Linked DNA regions of Skermanella sp. TT6. The protein of the gene in region 2 interacts with the protein of the main gene of each other region in a pairwise test. Links are inferred from orthologs where the notes say so. Each region holds a gene or a part of one and is shown on either strand. Other genes may lie near its edges. The genes, in order: IGS68_RS10550 and murG.

The links.
Region 1: the proteins of murG (region 2) and IGS68_RS10550 interact in binary tests that used the Escherichia coli proteins (3 or more experiments, as listed by UniProt). The link is inferred for Skermanella sp. TT6 from one-to-one orthologs.

What each region holds. Positions count from the first base shown.
Region 1 is NZ_CP067420.1:2,232,187-2,240,575, forward strand. The notes cover bases 1,897-4,754. They hold IGS68_RS10550 (TrmH family RNA methyltransferase), read right to left. Parts: upstream 3,850-4,754; coding sequence 2,944-3,849; downstream 1,897-2,943. Other genes in these bases: IGS68_RS10545 (lysophospholipid acyltransferase family protein), read right to left, coding at 2,089-2,880; IGS68_RS10555 (YdcF family protein), read right to left, coding at 3,880-4,482; IGS68_RS10560 (cell division protein FtsX), read right to left, coding at 4,479-4,754. Outside these bases: IGS68_RS10540 (adenosylcobalamin-dependent ribonucleoside-diphosphate reductase), read right to left, coding at 1-1,836; more of IGS68_RS10560, read right to left, coding at 4,755-5,360; cell division ATP-binding protein FtsE, read right to left, coding at 5,360-6,022; IGS68_RS10570 (MJ0042-type zinc finger domain-containing protein), read left to right, coding at 6,212-6,886; IGS68_RS10575 (response regulator), read left to right, coding at 6,996-7,391; IGS68_RS10580 (TIGR02302 family protein), read right to left, coding at 7,712-8,389.
Region 2 is NZ_CP067420.1:1,468,680-1,477,209, reverse strand. Bases 565-3,563 are described here. They hold murG (undecaprenyldiphospho-muramoylpentapeptide beta-N-acetylglucosaminyltransferase), read left to right. Parts: upstream 565-1,471; coding sequence 1,472-2,656; downstream 2,657-3,563. Other genes in these bases: ftsW (putative lipid II flippase FtsW), read left to right, coding at 565-1,475. Also shown: murD (UDP-N-acetylmuramoyl-L-alanine--D-glutamate ligase), read left to right, coding at 1-354; more of ftsW, read left to right, coding at 351-564; murB (UDP-N-acetylmuramate dehydrogenase), read left to right, coding at 4,083-5,057; IGS68_RS06840 (D-alanine--D-alanine ligase), read left to right, coding at 5,054-5,983; IGS68_RS06835 (cell division protein FtsQ/DivIB), read left to right, coding at 5,971-6,879; cell division protein FtsA, read left to right, coding at 7,015-8,283; cell division protein FtsZ, read left to right, coding at 8,473-8,530. UniProt on the Escherichia coli protein: Cell wall formation. Catalyzes the transfer of a GlcNAc subunit on undecaprenyl-pyrophosphoryl-MurNAc-pentapeptide (lipid intermediate I) to form undecaprenyl-pyrophosphoryl-MurNAc-(pentapeptide)GlcNAc (lipid intermediate II).

The DNA.
Region 1 (8,389 bases), 760 kb from region 2 along the record:
CGGCCAGCGGACCTTGTAGGTTTGCCCGGGAAGCACGTCCGGCCGGTCGAGCGGCTGGGTCATGTAGACCACGGCGCCCGCATCCTGCACCGTTGCCGGAGTGGATGGCGCGGCAGGCGGAGTCTTGGCTTTCTCCTCCGCCTTCTTCACCGAGAGCACCGAACCGGTCACCTCGTTGGGGCGGTATGTCGTGCAGCCCTTGCAGCCAAGCTCGAAGGCGTGGACATAGACATCCTTGAACGACTCGAACGACAGGTCCTCGGGGCAGTTGATCGTCTTGGAAATGCTGCTGTCGACGTATTTCTGGGCGACCGCCTGCATCACCACATGGTCGGCCGGGCTGAGCGCCTGCACGTCGACGAAGTAGTCGGGCAGGGGAGCCTGCTCCCCGAACATCTGCCGGAACAGCCGGAAGGCATGGTCGGAGACCTCCTCCTGACGGCGCGAGCCGTCGGGCATCAGCACGTTCCGGTCGTAGCTGTAGGCGAAGACGGGCTCGATCCCGGACGAGATGTTGTCGGCGAACAGCGAGATCGTGCCGGTCGGCGCGATCGACGTCAGTAGCGCGTTGCGCAGGCCATACGCCGCTATGGCGTCGCGTACGTCCGTGTCGAGCGTCAGCGCATTGGCGCCCGCCAGGAACTTCTCCGCGTCGAACAGCGGAAAGCTGCCCTTCTCGGCGGCAAGCCGGGTCGAGGCCAGATAGGCGTGCCGGCGCAGGGCCGCCAGCCACTGCTCCGTCAGGGCGACCGCCTGCTCGCTGCCGTAGCGCGCCCGGCACAGGATCAGGGCATCGGCCAATCCCGTGACACCCAGCCCGATCCGCCGCTTCGCCTTCGCCTCCGCCAATTGCTCGGGCAGCGGGAAGCGGGAGGCATCGACCACGTTGTCCATCATGCGGACGGCCAAGGGCACCAATTCCGCCAGACGGTCCATATCCAGGTGCGCCTGCTCGGTGAATGGCTTCCGGACAAGCGCCGCGAGGTTGATCGATCCCAGCAGACAGGCGCCATAGGGCGGCAGCGGCTGCTCCCCGCATGGATTGGTTGCAGAGATATCCTCAACGTACCACAGATTATTGTGTTGGTTGATCCGGTCGATGAAGATGACGCCCGGTTCGGCATAGGCGTATGTCGCCCGCATGATGCGGTCCCACAGGTCGCGGGCCTGCAGGGTCTTGAAGACGGTGCCGTTGAAGGTGAGCGGCCAAGCGTCGTCCTGGCGGACCGCCGTCATGAAGGCGTCGGTCACCAGGACCGACAGGTTGAACATCCGCAGGCGCCCGGCTTCGCGCTTCGCCTCGACGAAGGCTTCGATATCCGGGTGGTCGCATCGCAGGGTCGCCATCATGGCGCCGCGCCGGTGTCCGGCGCTCATGATCGTGCGGCACATGGCGTCCCACACGTCCATGAAGGACAGCGGGCCGGAGGCGTCGGCCCCCACGCCCAGCACCGCGGCGCCCTTGGGGCGGAGCGTCGAGAAGTCGTAGCCGATGCCGCCGCCCTGCTGCATGGTCAGCGCCGCTTCCCGCAGGTGGGCGAAGATGCCGCCCATGTCGTCCGGAATCCGTCCCATGACGAAGCAATTGAACAGGGTGACGTTGCGTCCGGTACCGGCGCCCGCGAGGATCCGGCCGGCGGGCAGGAACTGGTAGTCGGCCAGCGCTTCGGCGAATCGGGGGACCCACGCTGCGGGATCTCTTTCGGGCTCGGCCAGGGCCTTGGCCACGCGCGTCCAAGTGTCGCTGACCGTTTTGTCCACAGGCTGCCCGTCAAGCAGCTTCAACCGGTATTTCATATCCCAGATCTGCTGGGATATGGCTGCCACCGAGGTCATGCTGGTCTCCGTCCGCCACCGCTCCTGGCTGCGATGAAAACGTCAAACTTATTGTTCAACAAGGATTTTCGTGGAGTTCTTCAGGCCTATCCGGAAAATTGGTGTCTTTGTCCGCCCGGGTCAAGCCGATTTTGTTCCCGATATGTTCTTAAGGCGGTCGTAAACCGGACAGATCGGCCGGTATTGCACGCGAGCCGCATCCGGTGCAACGCCGACGCGCACATCCACAGAGTTTTCCACAGGCTGAAAAAGTCAGGGCATTGCTGCCGGCGCTCCTTGGGGCACCTGCTTGGCCGGCTTCTGCGTGGGAGGGCCGCCCGCTTCCACCACCAGTCGATCGGTCGCCGCCTCCAGCCTGGTTTCCAGTTCCGCCAGCGCCGCGTCCCGTCCGAGGCCCGGCTCGATCGGCGGAAGGAACTCCACCAGAATTTTCCCGCTCCGTTTCCGGAAACTGCGCCGGCCCCAGTAGACGCCGGAATTCAGCGCCATGGGCACGATCGGCAGGTCCAGTTCCTTGTAGAGCACTCCTACCCCCACCCGGTAGGGGAGGTAACGTCCGATGGCCGTCCTGGTTCCCTGGGGAAAAATGACGATCGGCCTTCCTTCGGACTTAACCCGGGCGGCTCCCTCGACCATCGATGCGATGGCCCTGCCGCGGGCACTCCGGTCGACCGCGATCATCCGGGCCTTGGCGGCGTACCAGCCCCAGATCGGGAGGAACAGCAGCTCGCGCTTCAGGATGATCGCCGGGTCGTCGATCAGCAGGTGGAGCTTCATGGTCTCCCAGGCGGACTGGTGCTTGGCCGCCAGGATGTAGGAGCCGTTCCGCGGGACGTTCTCCAGCCCGCGCACCTCGTAGTCCAGCCCCAGGATCGCGCGCTCCAGGAAATAGACGGTCCGCAGGTACCACTCCACCACATGCACCATCTGCCGGCGCGGCAGCAGCAGCATCCACAGCAGGCCGAAGCAGCACACCGTCGTCCAGGTGAAGAACGCGATATTGAACAGGAGCGAACGGGCGACGGTCATGGGCGTCTTGGACAAGGCCTTCTGAATGGAGGTATCTCGCACGGTCGGATGCGCCGGTCGCCCGGCGCGGCGTCCCTTCTAGCGCGCCCGGGCGCCGGACGCCAGTCCGGCTTGGCGGACGGAGGGTCGCGCCCTGGTCAGTTCGTGGATCAGGATCGCCGCGGTGGCCGCGACGTTGAGCGACTGGACCCGGCCCGATCCCGCCAGGGTCACGACTCCCTCGCAGGCGTCCAGGATTTCGCGCCCCAGTCCGTCCTCCTCGTTGCCGAGCACGATGGCCGTCGGCCGGCGGTCGGCGGGCTGGTCCAGCGGCTCCCCGCGTCCCAGCGCGGTTCCCAGCACCCGGTAGCTGGACGCCAGCTGCTTCAGCACCCGCGCGAAGCCGGTCGCGCGGTAGAGCCTGACATGCTCCATCCCGCCCTCGGCGACCCGGTAGCTCGCTTCGGACGGGCCGGCCTGCGCGGGATGGTCGGATATGACGATCCGCTCCAGCCCGAAGAAGGCCGCAGTCCGCACGATGGCGCCCAGGTTGTGCGGGTTGCCGATGCCGTCCAGCAGCAGCAGCGGCTTGCCTTCCGCCGCCCAGCGGGACGCTTCGGCCGGATCGAACGCCGGGAGGGGACGGGGCCGGGTCACCGCCACGACGCCGCCGTGCAGGACCGTTCCCGCGACCCGCGCCAGCTCGTCGGTATCGACCTGCCGGTAGGGCTTGCGCGCCTTCGCCAGGTCGCGGCAGAAGGCGGCGACCGCCCCGGCGTTCCGCTCGTCGAAGAACAGGCGCTCGACCAGCCGGCCGTTGCGCTCGAACAGCGCGGAGACCGCCGGAAGGCCGGTGATCCGAAGCAGCTTCTCCTGCGGCGGTTCGGGCCTTTCCGGGCGGTCCATCAGCTCGGGAGCGGCCCTGCCGGGAGGCCGGCGGCCCGCCGCCTTGAACCGGGGGGCGCCCTTGCCGGGCTGGGGACGGGGGCGGGGTGGTTTGGGCATGGTTCGGATCATTCCTGCCGGGGCTCGGCATCAGGACGACAGCGTATAGCGCGCCAGGGCGAACAGGTACTTGTTGTACTCGTTGACGATCAGCGCCAGCGTTCCGGGCCAGCGCCACCAGTCCGCCAGCTTGACCGCGTCGGGAGCGACGGGATGCGGTACCACGTCCACCTGGGGCATCGCCATGCCGAACTCCAGCAGGCTGCGCCGCATATGGTAGTTCGATGTCACGAGGCGCAGCGATTCGTAACTCCGGCTCCGCATCCAGGCCGCCGTCTCCGCGGCGTTGCCGACCGTGTCGCCGGCTTCGTAGCCCAGCACGATGCAGCATTCCAGGGTGCTCGGCTCCAGCCTGGCCGCCCGCAGCATGTCACGAAGGTCGACGCCCTGATGGACGCCGGACACGAACAGGGTCCGACCCAGGCCGCGGGAGAGGAGCTGGACCCCCGTGCTGATCCGCTCGCTGCCGCCGGTCAGGACGACGATGGCGTCGGTCGCGCGGTCGGCCCAGCCGTCCTCCCTCGGGATGGTCTGGGCGAACCAGACCAGCCCGCCGAGCCAGCAGACCAGGGCCAGACCCAGCAGCGCGGCCGGCGGCAGCAGCACGCGCGCGACGCGCTGCGCCAGGATCACGGCATCCGCGCCAGGGCGCGCATGACGGTGATCCGGGCGGTCACCGCCGCCAGGACGGCCGCGATCGCCGGGACGGCGGCCAGGGACACCAGCTGAAGCTGGTTCAGCGCCATGTCGGGCATCAGGCCGGCCGCATACTCCCCTCCGGCCCGCTTCAGGGCGATCAGGGTCGCCGCCGCCAGCACCGTCCCGATGATCCCGCCGCGGATCGCAAGTCCCAGCACATGGCTCTGGAACTGGCGGGCGACGTAGCGGTCGGGCGCTCCCATGACATGCAGCAGCTCGACCACCTGCCCGTGGATCGCGAGGCCGGCGCGGGAGACGAAGATCACCGTCGCGACCGCGGCCCCGCCGACCAGCGCGAGTATTCCCAGCGCCACCGCCTCGACCGCCCGGGCGATCGCGAGCAGATCCTTCAGCCAAGCCGCGTGGTCGTCCAGCTCGGCTCCGGGCACCGCTGCCCTGAGCCGCTGGGCAAGGCCGTTCATGTCGATCCTGCCGCCGGCCAGGGCCACGTCGATCATGGCCGGCACGGGCAGGTCGGCGTTCAGCGCGCCGGTGCCCAGCCACGGCTCCAGCAGGCCCTGCAGATCCTGGCGGGGCAGGGGATCGGCCCTGGCGATTCCCGGCGTGGCGCGAAGCACGCCCAGCGCGGACTGGACGCGCTGGTCCAGCGCCGGCGTTCCCTCGGGCAGCGGCGGCACCTGGACGGTCAGGGTTCCGGCAAGGCCGCGGTCCCAGCGCCGCGCCATGTCGGACAGCACCATGGACCCGGCCATCGCGAGGATCGCCAGATAGACCATCAGGGCGATGATCCAGGGCAGGAACCGTCCCGTCACGTCGCGTTGAAGCGGCAGATCGTAGTGGGTGCGGAACATCAGGCGATCCGGGTTGCGCCGCCGCCCCGCGGCAGGTGCTGGAGCATGCCCTTGTCGAGCACCATGCGGGCGTAGCCGAACCGTTCTATCATCATTTCGTTATGGGTCGCGATCACGATGGTCGTGCCGAGCTTGTTCAGTTCCTCGAACAGGTGGAGCAGGCGCATGCCGATCCTGTCGTCCACGTTGCCGGTCGGCTCGTCGGCGAGCAGGAGGCTGGGCCGCGTGATGACCGCCCGCGCGATGGCGACTCGCTGCTGCTGGCCGCCCGACAGCGTCGCCGGCTTGTCGTTCAGGTGGTCGCCCAGGCCGACCCAGCTCAGAAGCTCCGCCACATGCTCGCGCACCTGCGACTCACGCGCTCCGGCGACCCGCAGCGGCAATGCCACGTTGTCCAGCGCCGAGAGATGGTCGAGCAGGCGAAAATTCTGGAAAACCACTCCGATGCGGCGGCGCAGCGGCGGCAGCTCGCCCCGCTTCAGCGACGCGATGTCGTGGCCGAACATGGTGATCAGCCCGCGCGACGGCCGGTGCGCCAGATACATCAGGCGCAGCAGCGAGGACTTGCCGGCGCCGCTGGCGCCGGTCAGGAAATGGAACGTCCCGGGTTCCAACGTGAAGCTGACGTCCCGCAGCACCTCCGGCCCATTGCCGTAGCGCATACCGACATTCTCGAAACGAATCAAATCCTTCCACCTTCGCAACCCTGGACGGCGGGCAGCATCGCACGGCGCGCCCGAAGGCGTCTATACCAGCGGCGCTTCGGCATATGAAGCAAGCCCCCGACTTGCTTAATACCTCCTTAGTTTCTATAAGACATCCTGCGATTCCACGATTTCTTCATAGCTTTTATGATTCTCACCTGCCCGGCCTGTTCTACCCGCTATCTGGTCGACCCCGCCACCCTGGGCAGGGACGGGCGCATGGTGCGTTGCGCCAAGTGCGGCCACAGCTGGATGCAGCGCCCGCCGGTGGACATGCCCAAGCCCGTCGATCTGGCACCCCCGCCGGAGGAGATCGAGGTCAAGCCGATCCCGCCCGGATCCAACCTGCCGGCGATCCGCAAGCCTGTGCCGCCGAAGCCCAAGTCGAAAGCTCCGCTGATCGTCTCCGCGGCGGCGGCGGTCGTGCTGCTTCTGGCCGGCGGGCTGTTCATGCGGCAGGAGATCGCCGAGATCTGGCCCCCCTCGGCAAGGCTGTTCGAGACCATCGGCCTGCCGGTCGAGGCGCTGGGCGCCGGGTTGCAGCTCCAGAACGTCCGGTCCGAGAAGCGGGTCGAGGATGGCATCACGATCCTCGTGATCGAAGGGCAGATCACCAACGTCTCGGACCGGGAGCGTGCGGTGCCGCCGCTTCGCGCGGTGACCCTGGGACCGGACAAGGTCCCCGTCGGCGACTGGAGCTTCACCGCCTCGCACGAGACGCTGCTCCCCGGCGAGATCGCGACCTTCCAGAGCGAGATGCGCGAACCTCCCGGCGTGATCGCCGAAATCGCCATCACCTTCCAGCAGGGAACCGGCGGCTGAACTACTCCGGGCGCGGGCCCCGGTCCTTCGCCGGCGTCCTGGACCGCCGTCCGTTCCGGTGGCTAACTGGCGGCGGTATCGATCAGGACAGCCGCGGGTTCAGCAGCCGATGAGTGAAGTTCCGGGAATTCCCGCGCACCGGGTCCTCCTCGCCGAGGACGACCCCGGGGTGCGCAGCTTCGTCGCCCGCGCGCTCAGGCATGCCGGTTTCGCGGTGACGGACGTGGAGGACGGCCAGCAGGCCCTCCAGGCGCTCGATACCGAGCCTTACGACCTGCTGGTCGCCGATATCGTCATGCCGGTCGTGGACGGCATTGCGCTGGCGCTCAGCGCCGCCAAGCACCGTCCGGAGATCAGGATCCTGCTGATCACCGGCTACCCGGCGGAGCACACCCGCGCCCGCAACCTGGAAGCCCTGATCCACGCGGTGATCCCCAAGCCTTTCAGCCTTCAGGAAATCTGCGCCGCAGCCCGCGCAGCGTTGGAGATCGGCGGCAGGGACTGAGCCGATCCTGCATTGTAGTCGGACCTGGCGGCAACTGTAGATCGGCTATGGCGAAGCGGCAGCCGACAAGCAGGCGAGTAGAGGCTCTACACGGTGGTTTTGATCGATGAACCGTAGGTCGGCCTCGGCCGAAGGCCGACGCCGACAGCGTGGCCGGAGCGTTGACGCAGGGTGTCGGCGTTCGCCCTGACGGGCGAAGGCCGACCTACGCCACTCCGCTCCACAGGACTTGTCAGAACCACTGTGCAGCACCAGCAGGTGTCGGCTGCCGCTTCGCTCTCGCCGACCTACAAGACTACCTCACGGGGCCGCCCCGTCTCTCAGAAGCGCCGAAGCAGGCGGTCGATATAGTCCAGCTCCAACTGCGGACGGTTGAACTCGCCGGCGCGGCGGCGGAGTTCGTCCAGGATCTCCCGGGCGCGCTGCAGGTCCGACTGTTCGGGAATCCGCACGTCGTTGGTGTCCGCGCGGCCGAAGCCGGGCAGGGGGCGGCCGAGCGGGTCCCGGCCGCGGTTCGACTGCTGCATCTGCTGCTGGCCGGGCATCTGGCCCGGCTGCTGGCCCATCATCATCTGCTGCGCCATCTGTTCGGCCATGGACTGCAGGCCTTGCTGGAGTTCGTCCAGCGCCTGGGTCTGGGGCGGGACCGCGGCGCCGGGCATGCCCTGCTCCAGCGCTTGGCCGGCATCGCGCATCGCCCGCTCGGCCCGGCCCAGGGGGCGCGGGATCTCTCCGCCCATCTCGCCCAGTTGCCGCATCAGTTCACCCAGTTCGCGCCGAAGCGCCTCCTGCTCGGCCGCGCTTGCCGAACCCTGGCCCTGCTGGCCCTGCTGACCTTGTTGTCCCTGCTGCCCTTGTTGTCCCTGCTGGCCGCGCTGGCCGGGGCGCTGCTGCCGGCTCGGCATCTGCCCCTGCTGCCCTTGCTGGCCCTGCTGCCCCTGTTGTCCCTCCTGGCCCTCCTGCCCCTGCTGGGATTCACGGAAGCTCTGGTCCAGCAG
Region 2 (8,530 bases):
GTCTGCTACGACCCGATCTACTGGATCATCGGCGGGCAGCCCAAGGAAGGCGGCCTGGACGGTCTGGAGCCTTTCATGCCGCGCATCCGCCACGCCTTCCTGATCGGGCAGGCGACGGAGCAATTCGCCGCGTGGCTCGACCGCCACGGTGTCGCCTATACCCGGTGCGGAACCCTGGAGGCTGCCGTGCCGGCCGCGGCGGCCATGGCGCGGGACGAGGCGCTCCCCGGCGCCACCGTGCTGCTGTCGCCGGCCTGCGCCTCCTGGGACCAGTTCAGGAGCTTCGAGCACCGCGGCGAGGTGTTCGCGGCCCTGGTCAATGATTTTCTGGTGAAGAAGGAAATCGCGGGATGACCGCTTTCGCCCGGACCGACCATTCCATATTCGGCAAATGGTGGTGGACGGTGGACCGCTGGACGCTGGCGGTGGTGGCGGTCCTGATGGGCCTCGGCATCGTGCTGGTCCAGGCGGCCAGCCCCGCCGTGGCCGAACGCATCGGGCTGGACAATTTCCACTTCGTCCAGCGGCACATCCTGATGCTGGTCCCGGCCTGCATGCTGATGGTCGGCGTCTCGCTGCTGAGCCCTCGCGGGATCCGGCGGACCGCGGTGATCGCCTTCATCTTCTTCACCATCCTGCTGGCGCTGACCATGGTCATCGGCTTCGAGATCAAGGGTGCGCGCCGCTGGATCCATGTCCCCGGCCTGTCGATCCAGCCGTCGGAGTTCGTCAAGCCGGCCTTCGCCGTGGTCGCCGCCTGGCTGTTCGCCCACGGCAAGACCAGCGACCGGTTCCCCGGCGCGATCATCTCCATCATGCTGTACCTGATGATCGTCGGGCTGTTGATGATGCAGCCGGACCTGGGCATGACCTTCGTCGTCTCGGTGGTGTGGTTCTGCCAGTTCTTCCTGGCGGGGCTGCCGATCGTCCTGGTCGCCATCCTGGGCGTGCTGGGCATCACCGGCCTGGTCGGCGCCTACATGCTGTTCCCACACGTGTCGAGCCGCATCGACCGCTTCCTCGACCCGGCGGCGGGCGACAACTACCAGGTGACCCGGTCGCTGGAGGCGTTCCAGAACGGCGGCGCCTTCGGTACCGGCCCCGGCCAGGGCAGCATCAAGATGATGCTGCCGGACGCCCATGCCGACTTCATCTTCGCGGTCGCCGGCGAGGAGCTGGGGCTGTTCTGGTGCCTCGTCCTGATCACGCTGTTCGCCTTCATCGTGATCCGCGGGTTCCTGCGGGTGATGCGCGACGACAACCTGTTCGTCGTCCTGGCGGTCACCGGGCTGCTGACCCAGTTCGGGCTCCAGGCCTGGATCAACATGGCGTCGAGCCTGCACATGATGCCGACCAAGGGCATGACCCTGCCCTTCATCAGCTACGGCGGCTCGTCGCTGCTGGCGCTGGGCTTCGGCATGGGCATGGTGCTGGCGCTGACCCGCAAGCGCTTCGGCGGAGGAGACGGGACATGACGCCCATCGAGACGCAAGCCCCCGTCGTCCTGGCCGCGGGCGGCACGGGCGGGCACATGTTCCCGGCGGAGGCGCTGGCCCGCGAGCTGCTGGCGCGCGGCAACCGGGTGGTGCTGGTCACCGACCGCCGCGGCAAGGCCTTCGGCGACGCCCTGCCGGAGGTCGAGGTCCACCGCATCCGCGCGTCGAGCTTCGGCAGCGGCGTGATGGGCAAGCTGCGCGGCGCCGTCGAGCTGGGCCTGGGCGCCCTCCAGGCGCGGCGCCTGATCGCGGCCCTGCGGCCTTCCGTCGTGGTGGGATTCGGCGGATACCCGTCGGTCCCGACGGTGCTGATGGCGCAGCGGGCCGGCGTGCCGACCGTGCTGCACGAACAGAACGCGGTGCTCGGCCGGGCCAACCGGATGCTGGCGTCGGGCGCCGCCCGGATCGCCACCAGCTTCGCAACCGTGTCGGCGGTCAAGCCGGCCGACCGGGCGAAGCTGGTGACGACCGGCAACCCGGTGCGCCCGGCCGTCACCGCCGTCCGCGACCTGCCCTATCCGACGCTGGAACCGGGCGGCGAGCTTCGGCTGCTGGTGGTCGGCGGCAGCCAGGGGGCCCGGATCTTCAGCGAGATCGTGCCGGAAGCGCTGGCGCTGCTGCCCGCCATGCTGCGGGAGCGCATCCGCCTCGCCCAGCAATGCCGGCCGGAGGACCTGGAAGCGGCGAAGGCCGCCTTCGCCAGGGCCGGGGTCGATGCCGAGCTGTCCAGCTTCTTCCGCGACGTGCCGGACCGGCTGGCGGCCTGCCACCTCGCCATCTGCCGCTCGGGCGCCTCGACCGTAGCCGAGCTGGCCGCGGCCGGCCGGCCGGCCGTGCTGGTGCCCTACCCGTTCGCCATGGACGACCACCAGACCGCCAACGCGCAGGCCGTGGCCGATGCCGGCGGCGCCTGGCTGATGCCCCAGCCGGCCTTCACGCCGAAGGCGCTGGCCGACCGGCTGGAAGCCCTGCTCGACCTGCCCGCCACCCTGGCCAAGGCGGCCGAGGCGGCCCGCGCGCGCGGCGCCGCGGACGCGGCCTCGCTCCTGGCCGACATCGTCATCGACATCGCCCCTGGCGCCGCCAAGGGCGCCGCGTCACCCCGAAGCGACCGGCCCAAGGCCGGCGCGGACCGTTACTCCACCGAGGCCGCCGAATAATGAGAGCCCTGCCCCTGTCCATCGGGACGATCCACTTCGTCGGTATCGGCGGGATCGGCATGAGCGGCATCGCCGAGGTGCTGCGGAACCTGGGTTATTCCGTCCGCGGGTCCGACATCGCCGACAGCGCCAACGTCAAGCGCCTGCGCGCCCTGGGCATCCCGGTCGAGATCGGCCATCGCGGCGAGAACCTGGCCGACGCCTCGGTCGTGGTGATCTCCTCCGCGGTCAAGAAGGACAATCCCGAGGTCGCCGCGGCCCGTACCGCCCTGATCCCGGTGGTCCGCCGGGCCGAGATGCTGGGCGAGCTGATGCGGCTGAAATGGTCGATCGCGATCGGCGGCACCCACGGCAAGACCACGACCACCAGCATGGTCGGCACCCTGCTGGAAGGCGCCGGGCTGGACCCGACCGTGATCAACGGCGGCATCATCAACGCCTACGGCACCAACACCCGCCTGGGCGCCGGCGACTGGATGGTGGTCGAGGCGGACGAGAGCGACGGCACCTTCACCAAGCTGCCGGCGCTGATCACCGTCGTGACCAACATCGACCCCGAGCACCTGGACCATTACGGGACCTTCGACGGGGTCCGCTCCGCCTTCGACAGCTTCGTGCAGAACATCCCCTTCTACGGCTTCGCGGCGCTGTGCATCGACCATCCCGAGGTCCAGGCGATGATCCCGCGCGTCGCCGACCGCCGGATCGTGACCTACGGCTTCAGCCCGCAGGCCGACGTGCGCGCGGTGGACGTGGTGACCGGGACCGACGGCGCCCGCTTCGACGTGGCGCTCAGCGACCGCGTCGCCGGGGAGCCGCGCGTGATCGAGGGCATCCACCTGCCGATGTTCGGGCTGCACAACGTGCAGAACAGCCTGGCGGCCATCGCGGTCGGCAACGAGATGGGCATCGACGGCGACAAGATCCGGTCCAGCTTCGCCCGCTTCTCCGGCGTCAAGCGGCGCTTCACCAAGACGGGGGAGAGCAACGGCGTCACCGTGATCGACGATTACGGCCACCACCCGGTGGAGATCGCCGCCGTGCTGAAGGCGGCGCGGACCGCCGGGACCGGCCGGACCATCGCGGTGGTCCAGCCGCACCGCTACAGCCGGCTGCACAGCCTGTTCGAGGATTTCTGCGCCTGTTTCAACGACGCCGACACTGTCCTGGTCGCCGACGTCTATGCCGCCGGCGAGCAGCCGATCGAGGGCGCCGACCGCGACGGCCTGGTAGAGGGGCTCCGGATGCGCGGCCACCGCCAGGTGCTGCCGCTGCCGTCGGCGGAAGCCCTTCCCTCCATGGTCCGCGACCTCGCCCAGCCCGGCGACTTCGTCGTCTGCCTGGGCGCCGGCAACATCACCGCCTGGGCCAACGCCCTGCCCGGCGAGCTGGACAAGCTCCACGGCACCGAGGGAGGCAAGAACCGATGACGGCGGCCGCTCCCATGCACCACCACGAGCCCCACCTGATCGACCGCCTGCCGGCGGTGCGCGGACGGGTGACCGCGAACGCGCCGCTGGCGAACGTCACCTGGTTCCGCGTCGGCGGTCCGGCGGAGGTGATGTTCAGGCCGGCCGACGCCGCCGACCTGGCCGGCTTCCTGGCGGGCTGCCCGGCCGACGTGCCGGTGACCGTGATCGGCGTCGCGTCGAACCTGCTGGTGCGCGACGGCGGCGTGCCCGGCGTCGTGGTCCGGCTGGGCCGCGCCTTCGCCGAGATAGCCGTGGACGGCGGGACGGCGGACGGCATGGAGATCCGCGCCGGCGCCGCCGCGCTGGACCTGAACGTCGCGGTGGCGGCGCGCGACGCCGGCATCGCCGGGCTGGAGTTCCTGTCGGGCATCCCCGGCACGATCGGCGGCGCGCTCCGCATGAACGGCGGCGCCTACGGCCGCGAACTGTCCGACGTGGTGGTCTCGGCCACCGCCCTGGACCGCCAGGGGCGGGAGCACGTTCTGGACCGAGGGGCGCTGGGCCTGACCTACCGGCACTGCGCGGTGCCGGAGGATTGGATCTTCACCGGCGCCACGCTGCGCGGGCATCCCGGCGATCCTGCCGGGATCGGCCACCGCATGCACGAGATCTCGTCGGCCCGGGCCGACAGCCAGCCGGTGCGCGCGCGGACCGGCGGCTCGACCTTCGCCAACCCGCCGGGCGAGAAGGCCTGGGCGCTGATCGACCGCGCCGGCTGCCGGGGCCTGATGATCGGCGGCGCGCAGGTGTCGGAGAAGCACTGCAACTTCCTGCTCAACCTGGGTTCCGCCACGGCGGACGACCTGGAGTCCCTGGGCGAGGAGGTCCGCCGCCGCGTCTACGAGACGTCGGGCATCGAGCTGCGCTGGGAAATCCGCCGCATCGGCGTTCCCGCGCCGGGCAAGACCATTCCGGGGAGCACGCCATGACCGCGAAGCCGCAGCATGTCGCCGTCCTGCTGGGCGGCTGGTCGGCCGAGCGGGAGGTGTCGCTGGTCAGCGGCGCCGCCGCGGCCAGGGCGCTGCGGGAGAGCGGCTACCGGGTCACCGAGATCGACGTGAGCCGCGACCTGGGCGCGCTGATGGCCGCCCTGACGCCGCGCCCCGACGTGGTGTTCAACGCGCTGCACGGCCGCGGCGGCGAGGACGGGACGATCCAGGGCGTGCTGGACATCCTGGGCCTGCGCTACACCCATTCCGGCATGACGGCCTCCGCGATCGCCATGGACAAGACGCTGACCAAGCGGTTGCTGGAGAGCGTCGGCGTCCGCTCGCCCAAGGGGATGGTGGCGACGCGGGAGCAGGTGCTGGCCGGCGACATCATGCCAGCCCCCTATGTGCTGAAGCCCAACAACGAGGGATCGAGCGTCGGCATCCGGATCGTCCGCCCGGGGGACAACCGCGACCTGGTGGACGCCGAGAGCTGGAACCACGGCGAGACGGTCCTGATCGAGCAATACATCCCCGGCCGCGACCTGACCGTCGCGGTGATGGGCGACCGTGCCCTGACCGTGACCGAGATCCGGCCCCATTCCGGCTTCTATGACTATTCGGCGAAGTATACCGACGGTCGGGCTACGCACCTCGTCCCGGCCCCCGCCCCGCAGGCCGTTCTGGACGAGGCCATGCGGATGGCCCTGCTCGCCCACCGGACTTTGGGCTGTGCCGGGGTGAGCCGCAGCGACTTCCGTTGGGACGATGCAATTAAGGATAGCGCCGGAGTTTATTTCCTAGAAATTAACACACAGCCCGGTATGACCCCCCTGTCCTTGGTTCCCGAACAGGCGGCACATCTGGGTATATCCTTTGCCGAACTGGTCGTCTGGATGGTGGAGAACGCCGCATGTCACGTGTGAACAAGCCGACCCTCTGCGCGCCACGCGACCTTCGCGCCCGCACGGCGGAGCGCGCGCGCAACGCCACCCAGAAGGCCACGGAGAAGGCGAACCGCCGCCGGTCCTGGCCGCGCTGGACCGAGAAGGCGATGCGCCTGGGCCTGATCGCGTTCCCGATCCTGCTGGCCGGCGGCGCCGGGGCCTGGGCCTATCAGACCGGGTGGTTCGGCACCATGGCCGACCGGACGACCGCCGCCCTGATCGACCTGACCGTCGATGCCGGGCTGGAGGTCCAGGAGGTGCTGGTCGAAGGCCGGGTCGAGACCGACCGGAACGCCGTGATGGCGGCGATCCAGGTCAAGCGCGGCGACCCGATCCTGCGGTTCGATCCGGAGGCGGCGCGCGCCGGCCTGGAACGGCTGCGCTGGGTCGCGACCGCCACGGTCGAACGCCGCCTGCCCGACACCGTGTTCGTCAAGCTGGACGAGCGCAGGCCGATGGCGCTGTGGCAGCGCGACGGGAAGCTGGCGCTGATCGACCGCGACGGCGAGGTGCTGACCGAGCGCGAATTGGGCCGCTACAACAACCTGCTCCAGATCATCGGCGCCGATGCGCCGAAACACGCGCCGGAACTGCTGGGGCACCTGGCGACCGTGCCCGCGCTGTTCGAGCGGGTCAATGCCGCCAGCCGCGTCGGCGGCCGGCGCTGGGACCTGCATCTGGCCAACGGCGTCGTGGTCCGCCTGCCGGAGAGCGACATCGGCGGCGCCCTGAAGCATCTGGCCGAGCAGGAGCTGAAGCAACCGGTGCTTGATCGCGACATAGTCGCCGTCGACCTCCGCCTGCCGGACCGGCTGGTGATCCAGACTTCGGCGACTGCGGCACAACGTCGCCGTGTGCCTGAGGAAAAGATCTAAAGCCGTATCCGACTAACCGAAATAGGTAATACATACCAAATGCAGTAAGGCAATCGCCGTTTGAAATACTGTATCTTGGGATGATAAAGTGATTACTGCGTTAGGCCGAGGCCTGAGGGGACTGCGAGCGAAGCGATGGCCTTCAACGGGAGCAAGAGAGTGAAGCGACCGGTGCGCGGCGGGGTAATCGCCGCGCTGGACGTCGGCACAACCAAGGTCTGCTGCTTCATCGCGCGGGTCGAGGATGGCGGCGCGTTGCGGATCATCGGGATCGGCCATCAGGTATCACGCGGCCTGAGGGCCGGCACCATCGTCGACATGGACGCGGCGGAACAGGCGATCGGCACGACCGTCCACGCCGCGGAGCAGATGGCGGGCGAGACGATCCGCGAGGTGCTGGTCAACATCTCCGGCGGCCAGCCGGTCTCGCAGACGACCAACGTCGAGATCCCGATCGGCGGGCACGAGGTCGGCGACGCCGACGTGCGCCGGGCCCTGGCCCAGGCTCGCCAGTTCCAGGGCAACGCCGACCAGGAGCTGATCCACTCCATCGCGGTCGGCTATTCGATGGACGGCAACCGCGGCATCCGCGACCCCCGCGGCATGTTCGGCGAGAAGCTGGGAGTCCAGCTCCACACCGTGACCGCGGGATCGAGCGCGGTCCGCAATCTCGCCACCTGCGTCGCCCGCTGCCACCTGGACATCGAGAGCTTCGTCGTCTCCCCCTTCGCCAGCGGCCTCGCGGCCCTGGTCGAGGACGAGATGGAGCTGGGCTGCACCCTGATCGACATGGGGGGCGGCACCACGACCATCTCGGTCTTCTTCGACGGCAAGTGCGTCTACACCGACTGCGTGCCGGTCGGCGGCAGCCACGTGACGAACGACATCGCGCGGGGCCTGACCACGCCCGTGGCCCACGCGGAGCGCATGAAGACCCTGTACGGCAGCGCCATCGCCAACGTCGCCGACGAGCGCGAGATCATCGACGTGCCCCAGGTCGGCGAGGACGAGCCGGCCCAGGCCAACCACGTCCCCAAGTCCCTGCTGGTCGGCATCATCCAGCCCCGGCTGGAGGAGATCTTCGAACTGGTCCGCGCCCGCCTGGAAGTCAGCGGCATGGGCAAGGTGGCCGGCCGCCGGGTCGTGCTGACGGGCGCCGCCAGCCAGCTGCCGGGCACGCGCGAGCTGGCCCAGCTCATCCTGGACAAGCAGGTCCGGCTCGGCCGGCCGATGCGGATCGACGGGCTGGCGGAAGCCACCGGCGGTCCCGCCTTCTCGACGGCGGCGGGGCTGCTGGCCTTCGCGGTGCAGAGCCACGCGGAGCTTCCGGGCTTCAGCGCCGAGGCGGAACCGCCGAAACATCTTTGGGGACGCGTGAGCCTCTGGCTGAAGGAGAACCTATGAGCCGGGGCCAGGAACAGTCGACAAAGCGGAACAGCGCGCCGCGCGGATGCCGGGACAGAGACGCCCGCATCCGTGAAAGCGATCGGACACGACGGGCGATATGCAGGCCGGCACTGACCGGCGGTGTGAAAACCAACATGAATTCATGGAATTGAATTCGGGCGAATTCGAAGGGAACTGGAGGCTGTCATGATCAATCTCAGCATGCCGGAAATCGAAGTGGATCTGCGGCCGCACATCACGGTGT